2 regions of the Georgenia sp. X1117 genome follow, and region 1 is predicted to be linked to the other one. Evidence: riboswitches for the same ligand, from Rfam matches in the RefSeq annotation. Region 1 holds a riboswitch; the other holds the start of a gene.
The links. Region 1 has a riboswitch for S-adenosylmethionine ahead of AC3D3D_RS04075 (hypothetical protein). Riboswitches for the same ligand answer to the same signal wherever they lie in the genome.
Positions count from the first base shown of each region.

Region 2: linked by a shared signal. The riboswitch ahead of AC3D3D_RS00320 (hypothetical protein) and the one ahead of AC3D3D_RS04075 (hypothetical protein) in region 1 are both predicted to bind S-adenosylmethionine.

Region 1 is NZ_CM173492.1:889,512-894,795, forward strand. Features, by position in the region: gene AC3D3D_RS04065 (glutamate-5-semialdehyde dehydrogenase) at 1-746, opposite strand, end outside; gene trxA (thioredoxin) at 861-1,247, shown strand; gene AC3D3D_RS04075 (hypothetical protein) at 1,514-2,425, opposite strand; SAM riboswitch class IV at 2,708-2,819, opposite strand; gene proB (glutamate 5-kinase) at 2,886-3,992, opposite strand; gene AC3D3D_RS04085 (TfoX/Sxy family protein) at 4,070-4,411, opposite strand; gene AC3D3D_RS04090 (nuclear transport factor 2 family protein) at 4,408-4,761, opposite strand; gene AC3D3D_RS04095 (SRPBCC family protein) at 4,819-5,268, opposite strand; gene AC3D3D_RS04100 (ArsR/SmtB family transcription factor) at 5,261-5,284, opposite strand, start outside.
Region 2 is NZ_CM173492.1:59,450-64,733, forward strand. Features, by position in the region: gene AC3D3D_RS00300 (thymidine kinase) at 1-90, shown strand, start outside; gene AC3D3D_RS00305 (Nif3-like dinuclear metal center hexameric protein) at 101-1,336, shown strand; gene AC3D3D_RS00310 (zinc ribbon domain-containing protein) at 1,338-2,078, shown strand; gene AC3D3D_RS00315 (histidine phosphatase family protein) at 2,075-3,448, shown strand; gene AC3D3D_RS00320 (hypothetical protein) at 3,459-3,869, opposite strand; SAM riboswitch class IV at 3,885-3,998, opposite strand; gene AC3D3D_RS00325 (YaaA family protein) at 4,092-4,934, opposite strand; RNA gene rnpB (RNase P RNA component class A) at 5,004-5,284, shown strand, end outside.

The sequences.
Region 1 (5,284 bases):
TGCGCGAGGTCCGCGCTCGCGTCGACGTAGAGGTGGACGTTGCCCACGCCGGTCTCGATGACGGGCACCGAGGCCTCGGCGACGACGGTCTGGATGAGCCCCGCTCCCCCGCGCGGGACGAGGACGTCGACCAGGCCGCGGGCCCGCATGAGCTCGACGGCGCCCGCGCGGCCGTGGGCGTCGACCGAGCGGACGGCCTCGGGCGGCAGCCCGACGCCGGCCAGCGCCTCGCCGAGGATCTCGACGATCACCTCGTTCGAGCTGGCGGCGGCCGAGCCGCCCCGCAGGACGACGGCGTTGCCCGACTTCAGCGCGAGTCCCGCGGCGTCGACCGTGACGTTGGGGCGCGCCTCGTAGATCATGCCGACCACGCCCATCGGGACCCGCACCTGGCGCAGGCGCAGCCCGTTGGGCAGGGTCGAGCCGCGCACGACCTCGCCGACGGGGTCGGGCAGGGCGGCGAGCTCGCGCAGCGCGTCGGCGATCGCGGCGACGCGGGGGGCGTCCAGGGCGAGGCGGTCGAGCAGGCCCGGGCTCATGCCGCCGTCGCGGCCCCGCGCGAGGTCCTCGGCGTTGGCGGCGACGATGCGCGGCGTGCCGGCCACGAGGGCGTCGGCCATCGCGTGCAGGGCGGCGTCCTTCGTGGCGCGGGTGGCGGTGGCGAGCGCGCGGCCGGCCGTGCGTGCCTCGGCGCAGATCGCTCGGACGGCCGCGCGGACGTCGGCGGTCTCGGTGGCTGCAGTCATGCGGCAAAACTACCTTCGCGGCGGCGGGAATGGGCGCGGTGTCTTCCGGGTTGGACCCGATGGAAGACGCGTGTCCCCCACGGGCGGCACGCCCACGGACGAAGGGAGCGCCACATGGCGACCACGCAGATCACGCAGGACGACTTCCAGGGCACGATCTCCGGCGAGGGCATCACGCTCGTCGACTTCTGGGCCGACTGGTGCGGCCCCTGCCGCCAGTTCGCGCCCGTCTACGAGAAGGTCTCCGAGGCCAACCCGGACGTCACCTTCGCCAAGGTCGACACCGACGCGAACCAGGAGCTGGCCGCCCAGCTGCAGATCACCTCGATCCCCACGCTCATGGCCTTCCGCGACGGCGTGCTGGTCTACAACAAGCCCGGCGCGGTCCCGGCGAAGAACCTCGAGCAGATCCTCACGGCCGTCCGCGAGCTCGACATGGACGAGATCCGCAAGCAGATCGCCGAGCACGAGGCCGGCCACGGGGACGCCGAGCAGGCCTGACCTCCGCGAGCACCCCGCGTCGGCAGGCGCGCGGAAGGGGCCCGGGACCGGCGTGCTGCCGGTCCCGGGTCCCTTCTCTGTCTGTCTCCGGCCCCTCTCACACCGAGGTGGACCATGCCCGTCCGAGGAGGACCTTCTCGAGGCCCATCTGGGCCGAGAAGGGTCCACCTCAGCGCGTTCTCGCACCGAGGTGGACCATGCCCGCCCGAGGTCGACCTTCTCGAGGTCCTTCCGGACCGAGAAGGGTCCACCTCGGCGCGGGCCGGTCAGACCAGGTTGTCGAGGATGGCGGTGAGATCGGCCGGGATCGAGATCGGCACGAGCACCAGGCCGTCGGCGAGGGCGGAGAAGCCCTGGGCCTCCTCGCGCACGTCCTCCACCGAGCCGATGACCGCGGCCGCGCCCTGCCAGGGCAGCGTGCGCCGCTCGACGGAGGCGATGTCCGCGACGAGCTCGGCGCGGGCCAGGGCCCGCTCGCGGGTCTCGGCGATGGCCACGTGCAGCTCGACGAGCACCCGCACGGTGGTGCCGGCCTCCTCGGCGCCGCGGCGCACCGCGGCCACGAACTCGCTCACGCGGGCGTGGTGGATGGCCCGCACGACCGCCGTGCCGCCGGCGCGACCGGCGGCCAGCCCCTCCTCGACGCTGTCGACGTAGGAGGCGGTGCGCAGCCGCGAGCCGACGGCGGTCGGTGCCGCGCCTGCGGTCCGCGCGCGGCTGTCGGCGACGCGGCGCGCACCGGCGGCGGTGAGCCCGGCGGTCGCGGCAGCCTGCTCACGCGCGGGTGCCCCGGGCAGGAGGACGTCGACGCCGGCGTCGGTCAGGCGCTCGCCGGTGCGGCGGGCGTCGGCGCCGGGCTCGGTGCGCCACGGGGCGTCCGAGCGCAGGTGGAAGGTCGGGGAGAGCGCGACCTCGGTGACGCCGGCGGCGCGGGCCGCGTGGGCCTGACGGGCCAGCCGGGGCAGGTCGGCGGCGTCGACGGGCAGGTCGTCCTCAGGGTCGGAGACGGCCGCGCCGAGGCCGGAGAGGTCGAGGGCGAGGGCGCCACCGACGGCGGCCGAACCCTCGGTGGCCGGGGTGGTGCGGGGCTCGCTGGTCCGGGCGGCGTCGGTGCGGGTCGTACGCGCGGCGTCGACGTCGGCGGTGGGAACGGGGGTACGGGTCAGGCTGATGCTCATGGCTGGGGTCCTCACAGGGTCCCGCCGTCGGGTGAGCCGACGGCTGTGCGTGCGCCGGAGGGCATGCGGCCACGACGTGCCACTCGTCGCGGGGGTCGCCGCCCGTCCGGTCTGACGCGGCGCGGGAGCGCAGGCGTCGCTGGGTTCTCCGGGCTGTCAGGCCGACATTCGCCGACAGCCCGGGCGCATGCACATCATCATCGCCGGGAGGAGGGCAGAGCTGGATCGGTGGGTGCTCACCTGCTGCATCATGTCCGGATCCTTCGTGCAAGGGCGCCTCGTGCGCCGGGCTTTGCCCCACTGACGTGGGGCCAGGTCATCACCCGGAGCACCCCCGCCACACGAGGAGGGTTGCCGACCAGCGAGCCGGGGCTTCGCACTGGTTCTCAAGACCTGTGGCGACACTAGGCAGCCGCGCCGCCCCGCGTCAACGCACCCACCCGGTCGTCTCACCTGTCGGTCAGCGCGGGCGGGCTCGGCCCCCGACGTCGCGCATGACCGCCAGGTCGTCGCGGTGCACGGCCGGGCGCTGGTTCGCCCGACGCCGGGCCGGTGCGGCCACCAGCTCGGTCAGCTCGCGCGAGTCGTAGCCGCTGACGCCGCGGGCGACGAGCCCGTCCGGCCCGACCATCTCGATGACGTCGCCGGCCTCGAAGTCGCCGACCACGTCGGTGATGCCGGGCAGCAGGAGGGACCGCTGCCGCTCCCCCACCGCGAGGGCGGCCCCGGCGTCGAGGACGACCGAGCCGCGCGGCCGGGCGGCGTGCGCGAGCCACAGCCGCCGGGCGGACATGCGGCGAGCCCGGGCGGCGAACCAGGTGCCCACGGGCCGGCCGGCCAGGGCGTCACCGGCGTGGTCGGCGTCGGTGAGGACCACCGGGATGCCGGAGCCGGTGGCGATGGCGGCCGCCTCGAGCTTGGTGACCATGCCACCCGTCCCGACGGCGGACCCGCGACCGGTGACCGTGATGCCCTCGAGGTCCTCCGGGCCGCGGACGAGGGGGATCCTGCTGCTCCCGGGGTCGCGGGGGTGGCCGTCGTAGAGACCGTCGACGTCGGTGAGCAGCACGAGCGCGTCGGCCCGGACGAGGTTGGCCACGAGGGCGGCGAGGCGGTCGTTGTCGCCGAAGCGGATCTCGTCGGTGGCGACGGCGTCGTTCTCGTTGACGATGGGCGTCACCCCGAGGGTGAGGAGCCGGTCGAGCGCACGGGCGGCGTTGACGTGGCTCTGGCGGCGCACGAGGTCGTCGGCGGTGAGCAGGACCTGCCCGACGCGCCGGCCGTGCCGCGCGAACGCCTCGGTGTAGCGGGCGAGGATCATCCCCTGCCCTACCGAGGCCGCGGCCTGCTGCGTGGCCAGGTCCTTCGGGCGGGCGGAGAGCCCGAGCGGGGCGATCCCCGCCGCGATCGCGCCGGAGGAGACGAGCACGACCTGCCGGCCGGCGGCCGCCCGGGTGGCGAGCAGCGTCGAGAGCTGGCCGATCCGCTCGAGGTCGAGAGTGCCGTCGGGCCGGGTCAGCGAGGAGGAACCGATCTTCACGACGACGCAGCTCGCGCGCGCGAGCATCGCGCGGTTGGCCAGGGGCCGGTGGACGGTCGGGAAGCTCACGGGGACATTGTGCGCGTCCGCGGGGCCGGCTCGGGTCATTGACCGCCGGCGGACGCCCGGCGGTGCGCCATCGCGATCTCGACCCAACCGGCGAGCTGGTCGTCGTCGGCGATCGTGTCCCCGTCGACCTCGATCCAGCCCGGGCCCATCGAGCGTCCCGCACCCATCTCGGCCTGCGTCGCGCCGGGGCGCCGGAGCAGCTCGTCGTGGTCCTCGGCGGGCACGCGCACGAGCAGCCCGCCGTCCTTGCGGGCCGCGGCGATCATCTTCTCGTCCACCATGACCGACCGACCGCCGAACATCGAGACCTCGCGGACGGTCTCGCCGACGAGGAGCGCGCGGACCCGCTCGACGAGGGCGGACTGCGCGGGAGTCACTGCGGCGGGCCGTAGGAGAGGCGGTCGAAGATGAGGACGCTGTCCCGGATGAGCCCGTCGCGGACGGTGAACAGCTCGGCGGCCGGCGTCGTCGAGGTCGTGGCCGTCTGCGGGTAGTAGAACAGGGCGACCCGCTCGCCGTCCGCGAGCTCGGCGATGTCCCCGATGCCGGTGAGCATCGGCGCGAACCCCCCGATGAACTCGGCGTAGGCGTCCTTGCCGTCGAGGTCCACCCCCGGGGCGCGGCAGGTGATGTCGTCGGCGACCAGCTCCATCGCCCCCTCGATGTCACCGGTGGTCCATGCGCGGTGGTAGGCCGTCACCGTCTCCTGCGCCGTGCTGCGTGCCATCTGCTGCTCCCTGCTCGCGTGCGGATCGTGTCGATATCGGTCGGGTCGGGCGTCGGTTCAGGCGTCGCCGGGCAGGTCGGGCGCCGGGAGCCACGCGGAGGGGCCGGGGTCCTCGCCGGTGCCGGCGCGGGCGAGCCGCGGCAGGAAATGCCCCCACCCGTCCGCGTGGCCGGGGACCTCGGTCTCGGGTAGCCCGTGGTGGCACAGGTCGACGCGCGTCCCGGTCGCGGTCGGCGTGAGGCGGACCTCGACGGTCGAGGCCCCGGGCGGCAGGTCGTCGTTGCCGGCGAAGCCCCAGGTGAGGACCACGCGCGCGGGGCGCTCGACGACGAGGTACTCCCCGCGCACGGGGTACCCGGCGACGTCGGCCGCGAACCGCCCGCCGGGCACGGCGTCGACGTCGGCGTTGCGCCCCAGCCAGGCCGTCAGCCCGTCGGCGGTCACCAGGTGGTCGAACACCGCCTCGGGGGCGGCCTCGATCTCGACGGAACCGGTGAACTCAGCCATGATCGGCCCGCTCCCC
Region 2 (5,284 bases), 830 kb from region 1:
GCCCTCGTCGGCTCACCGGCCCACGTCGGCGGTACCGAGTCCTACGTGGCGCTGTGCCGCCGGCACTTCACCCCCGAGGCGCCCGAGTAGGCTCGCGGGCATGCCGTTGCCCCTCGCCGACCTCATCGACGCGGTCCACCGGCGCTACCCGCCGGGCACGGCCGAGTCCTGGGACGCGGTCGGACTGGTGGCGGGCGACCCCGCCGCGCACGTCCGCCGCGTCCACCTCGCCGTCGACCCGACGGAGGAGGTCGTCGACGAGGCACTTGCCCTCGGCGCCGACCTGCTCTGGGTCCACCACCCCCTCTACCTCCGGGGCACGACCACCGTCGCGGCCACCGACCCCAAGGGAAGGCTGATCCACCGCCTCGTCACCGGCGGCTGCGCCCTGCTCACCTCGCACACCAACGCCGACATCGCCGTCGACGGCGTCTCGCACGCCCTCGCCGACCTCCTCGGCCTGATCCACCAGCGCCCGCTCGTGCCCACCGCCGACGCAGCCACCACCGCCGACGCTGCTACCAGCAAGAACGCGCCGGCCACCCTGGTGATCCACGTCCCGCGCACCGCCACCACCGCCGTGCTCGACGCCCTCGCGGCCGCCGGCGCCGGGCGGCAGGGCGACTACGAGCGGGCCGCCTTCACCTCACCGGGCACCGGGACGTTCCGCCCCCTCGACGGCGCCCACCCCACGATCGGAGCGGTGGGGACCACCGAGGTCGTCGACGAGGACCGGCTCGAGATCCTCGTCCCCGCCGGCACCGAGCAGGCGGTCCTCGCGGCCCTGCGAGCCGCCCACCCCTACGAGGAGCCCTCCTACGCCCTGCTGCGCCATTCCGAGCCCGCGCAGTCCGCGACCCCGTCCGTGCATCCCTCGACCGGGCACGGCCGCGTCGGCGAGCTGCCCGCGCCCCTCAGCCTGGAGGACTTCGCCCGCCTCGCCGCCGACCGCCTCCCGCGCACGCCTGCGGGCCTCACCGTCGGCGGTGACCTCGCGGCCACGGTGCGCACCGTCGCCGTCTCCGGCGGCTCGGGCGACGCCTTCCTCGCCGACGCGCGCCGCGCCGGCGCCGACGTCTACCTCACCGCCGATCTGCGCCACCACCCCGCCTCCGAGCACCTTGCCGGCGGGACGCCCGCACTGGTGAGCGCCACGCACTGGGCGACCGAACGCCCCTGGCTCGACGTCGCCGCCCGCGTGCTGCGCGAGGACGCCGTACGCCTCGACCCGACCTCGGGCACCGCTCTCGACGTCACGGTCTCCGACCTCGTCACCGACCCGTGGGCCGCGCGTGTGCACGCCGCCGCCCCGACCGCCCCACCCGAAGGGAACTGACGTGCCTACCGCACCACTCGTCGACCAGCTCCGGCTGCTCGACCTCCAGGACCTCGACACCGCGATCGCGCGGCTCGGCCACGAGCGCCGGTCGCTGCCCGTCCTCGCCCAGATCGCCGAGCTCAGCGGCCGGGCGGACGACCTGCGCGACGAGCTGGTCCTGGCCACCTCCGCCGCCGGCGACGCCCGCCGAGCCCTGACGAAGGCGGAGGCCGACGTCGAGCAGGTCCGCTCTCGTGCGGCGCGCAACCAGGAGCGCCTCGACTCCGGCGAGGGACTCTCGCGCGAGCTCCTCGCTCTGCAGGAGGAGATCGAGCACCTGGCCGGTCGCCAGGCCGCCCTGGAGGAGACCGAGCTCGAGGCGATGGAGAACGCCGAGCAGGCCGACGAGCGCGTGAGCGCGCTCCAGGCCCAGTCCGCCTCGGTGGCCACCGACCTGGAGAGCCTGGGCGCCGAGCGGGACGCCGCCTTCACCCGGATCGACGCCGACCTCGAGGCGCGCACCGCCGAGCGCGACGAGCTCGCCGCGACGCTGCCCGCCGCGCTCCTCGACGAGTACGAGGCCGCCCGCCGCCAGACCGGAGGACTCGGGGCCGTCGCGGTGCGCGGCCACCGGGCCGAGGGTGTCGCCGTCGACTTCACGCTGGCCGAGCAGTCCCGGATCGACACCGCGGCCGAGGACGAGATCCTCGTCAGCGAGGACCACGGGTTCATCCTCGTGCGGACGGGGGACCGTCGATGAGCCGCCGGCTGGTCATCCACACCGACGGCGGCGCCCGCGGCAACCCCGGCCCCGCCGGCTACGGCAGCGTCGTCACCGACGCCGATACAGGCGAACGTCTCGCCACCCGCAGCGGATACCTGGGGGAGACGACGAACAACGTCGCCGAGTACACCGCCCTGGTCGAGGGGCTGCGCGCCGCCGCACGGATCGAGCCCGAGGCCCAGGTCGAGGTGCGCGCCGACTCCAAGCTCGTCGTCGAGCAGATGTCGGGCCGCTGGAAGATCAAGCACGAGGACATGCGCCGGCTCGCCCTCGAGGCCCGCGACGCCTTTCCCACGCACCGCGTGACCTACACCTGGATCCCGCGCGCGAAGAACGCCGATGCCGACGCCCTGGCCAACAAGGCCATGGACTCGCGCGCCGACTCCGCCACCGACGAGTGGCTCACCAGCCTCGCCGAGGCCGCCGAGCTCGGCTCGGAGTCCGACGACGTCTGGCCAGGGCCGGGTGACCCGGGCGCCGACGGCCCATCCGACGCCGGCTCGTCCGACGACCCGGCCGACGCCTCAGCAGCACGCGCAGACGCGCCGCCGGCGCTCTTCGACGTCGCCGAGCCGGCACCGCGCGACGAGCCGGGTGCCACGACGTCGGGCGCGCGCCCGACGCCGAACGACAGCACACCGGACGACAGCGCACCGGCCGCCCGCCCGCGGACCGGCGACGCCACGCGCGTGTACCTCGTCCGGCACGGCGTCACCGAGTGGACCCTCCAGAGCCGCGAGTGCGGTTCGGACACGCCCGGCCCGGACCTCACCGAGCTCGGTCGACGGCAGGCGGCGAACGCCGGGACGCTCCTGTCGCGGCTGGTCGAGGGGGACGTCGCCGACCTCGGGCAGGCCGAGCTGCGCGTCTCGCCGATCATCCGCACCCGCCAGAGCGCGGAGGAGCTCGCACGGACGTCCGGCCTGCGCGCCGAGCCGATCCTCGACGACCGCCTCCGGGAGATCGAGCTCGGCGAGTGGCACGGACTGACCGGCGCCGAGATCGACGCCGGCTGGGAGGGCGGCTGGCAGCGGTGGTACCGCGACGTCGACGTCGCCGCGCCCGGCGGTGAGTCGCACCGCCAGGTCGCGGCCCGCGTCGCTCAGGTGCTCCGGGAGGTCATGGGCTCCGAGCGCCGCACGGTGGTGCTCGTCGCGCACGCCGTCGTCGTGCGGACCGCCGTGGCACTCGTCGCCGGCATCGAGCCGGGCGCCTGGGGCCGCGTCCGCGTGCGGCCCGGCTCGGTGACGATGCTCGGCGTGAGCGGCGTCGACGCCCAGGGCCGCTTCGAGGGCCAGGTCAACTACGTCGGTGCGCCCTCGGAGGGGGTCGGCGCCGCCGGCTGACCCGTGACCCTCACCGCCGGCCCGAACGGCACGGCACCCACTGCTCCGGATCCCGGCACGGGTGCATCGCCGGACGTGCCGGGTCGTCGTCCACCTCGGGATTGACGCTGAGCAACCCGTACCCGTACAGGGTGGCGCCGCGGCGCGCCCACTGCTCGAGGCGGCTGCGCGTGCGCTCGTCGTCGTGGAGCCACCAGACCTCGGGGGCGTCCCCGACGAGCACCCGCAGCTCCAGCGGGCCCGGTCCGACCGGCCCGCCTGCCGGCGTCGGGAGGCGGTCCCGTGCCACGGCGCTGTAGGAGACCAGCCGGACGTCCGTGCCGGTCGTCGTCGCGGCCAGCCTGGCCTGGATGTGATGGGGCTGGTGGCCGGCGCGGTACAGGCCGCACCGCGTGTCGGTGGCCGAGGCGTGCTCGCTCATGAGGGGCTCCTGGATGTTCGCGACTTCCCGCGACGCTCCGCCGCGGGCGGATCTTCCTCCGGGGGCACCGTGCGCGAGGCGCGGTTGCCAGGCGACCGGCCGGAGGGCTTCTGGTCGCGCTTCGTGATCCACCGATAAGGCTACGGGCAACCTCCGACATCGACGCCGACCGGCACGGCCCTACGGCAGCTGGACCACCAGCGGCCGTAGGCCGGCCCGGACCTACGGCCGCTGCACCAGCACCAGGGTGAGCGCGTGCGCCGCACCCGCGCGCGCCGGCGGCGCCAGCTCGACGTCGCTCAGCGTCCAGGTGGTGCGCTCGACACCCTTGCGCGGCGCCGCAGCAGCCTCGCGTACCGTCCCGACCAGCTCGCCCGCCGCGGTCCGCAGCGAGTCCGCGTCGTCCGGCGCCGCCCCCGTGCGCCGGAGCAGGTGCCCGACGAGGAGTCCGCGGAAGTACTTGGCGTCGTGGGAGACCACCGACCGGGTCGTGCCACGGACGGTGACCGCGCCGACCTCCACGCGCTCCGCCGTCGGGGGCACCTTCCACAGCGAGCGGTACCCGCCCGAACGGCCGTCGACGACGAGCTCGCCGTCGACCCGCGCGTCCATCGCGTCCGCCAGCGCCCCGCGCCACAGCGGGGGCAGCGCGCCGACGTCGGGCAGGGTGGCCGACGGGCCGAGCCGGTAGGCCGGGATGCGGTCGGCGGGGGAGAGCGCGCCGAAGGCACCGGACATGATGAGGACGTCACGCTCGGCCCGCTCGTGCGCCGGCCCCTCGAGCTCGGCGAGGCCCGCACGGTCGAACAGGACACCGGTGAACACCTGGTCCGCCCGGCCCGCGGGCAGCGAGAAGAGCTCGCGCTGAGCGGCGACCTCGGCAGCCGCGCCGGCCGGGGCGCGCAGCACCTCGAGGGCGTCGGGGCGGCCGCTCAGCCCGACCAACGAGGTCAGCACCCGACGCCGGACATCGGTCAGCGTCGGGAGCGAGAGGGAGCCCAGGTCCAGGGGGTCTCCGGAGGTCGGTGCGGTCTTGCCTTCGGAGGGAGGGAGCAGCACGAGCACCACGGGAGGGTAGCCGCCGAGGTCACGCTCCACGGGTGCTGTCCGCCCGGTAGACTGGTGCGCTGCGGAAGAGTCGGCCGGGCGGCCGCGTCACCCGGTCACCGGGTGCCGAGGAACGTCCGGGCTCCGCAGGGCAAGGTGGTGGGTAACGCCCACCCGGGGTGACCCGCGGGACAGTGCCACAGAGAACAGACCGCCCCGCAAGGGGTAAGGGTGAAACGGTGGGGTAAGAGCCCACCAGCGCCGCGGGTGACCGTGGCGGCTCGGCAAACCCCACCTGGAGCAAGACCAGACAGCAGGCGTTCGAGGGCGGCCCGTCCGATGCCTGCGGGTAGGTCGCTGGAGGCGTG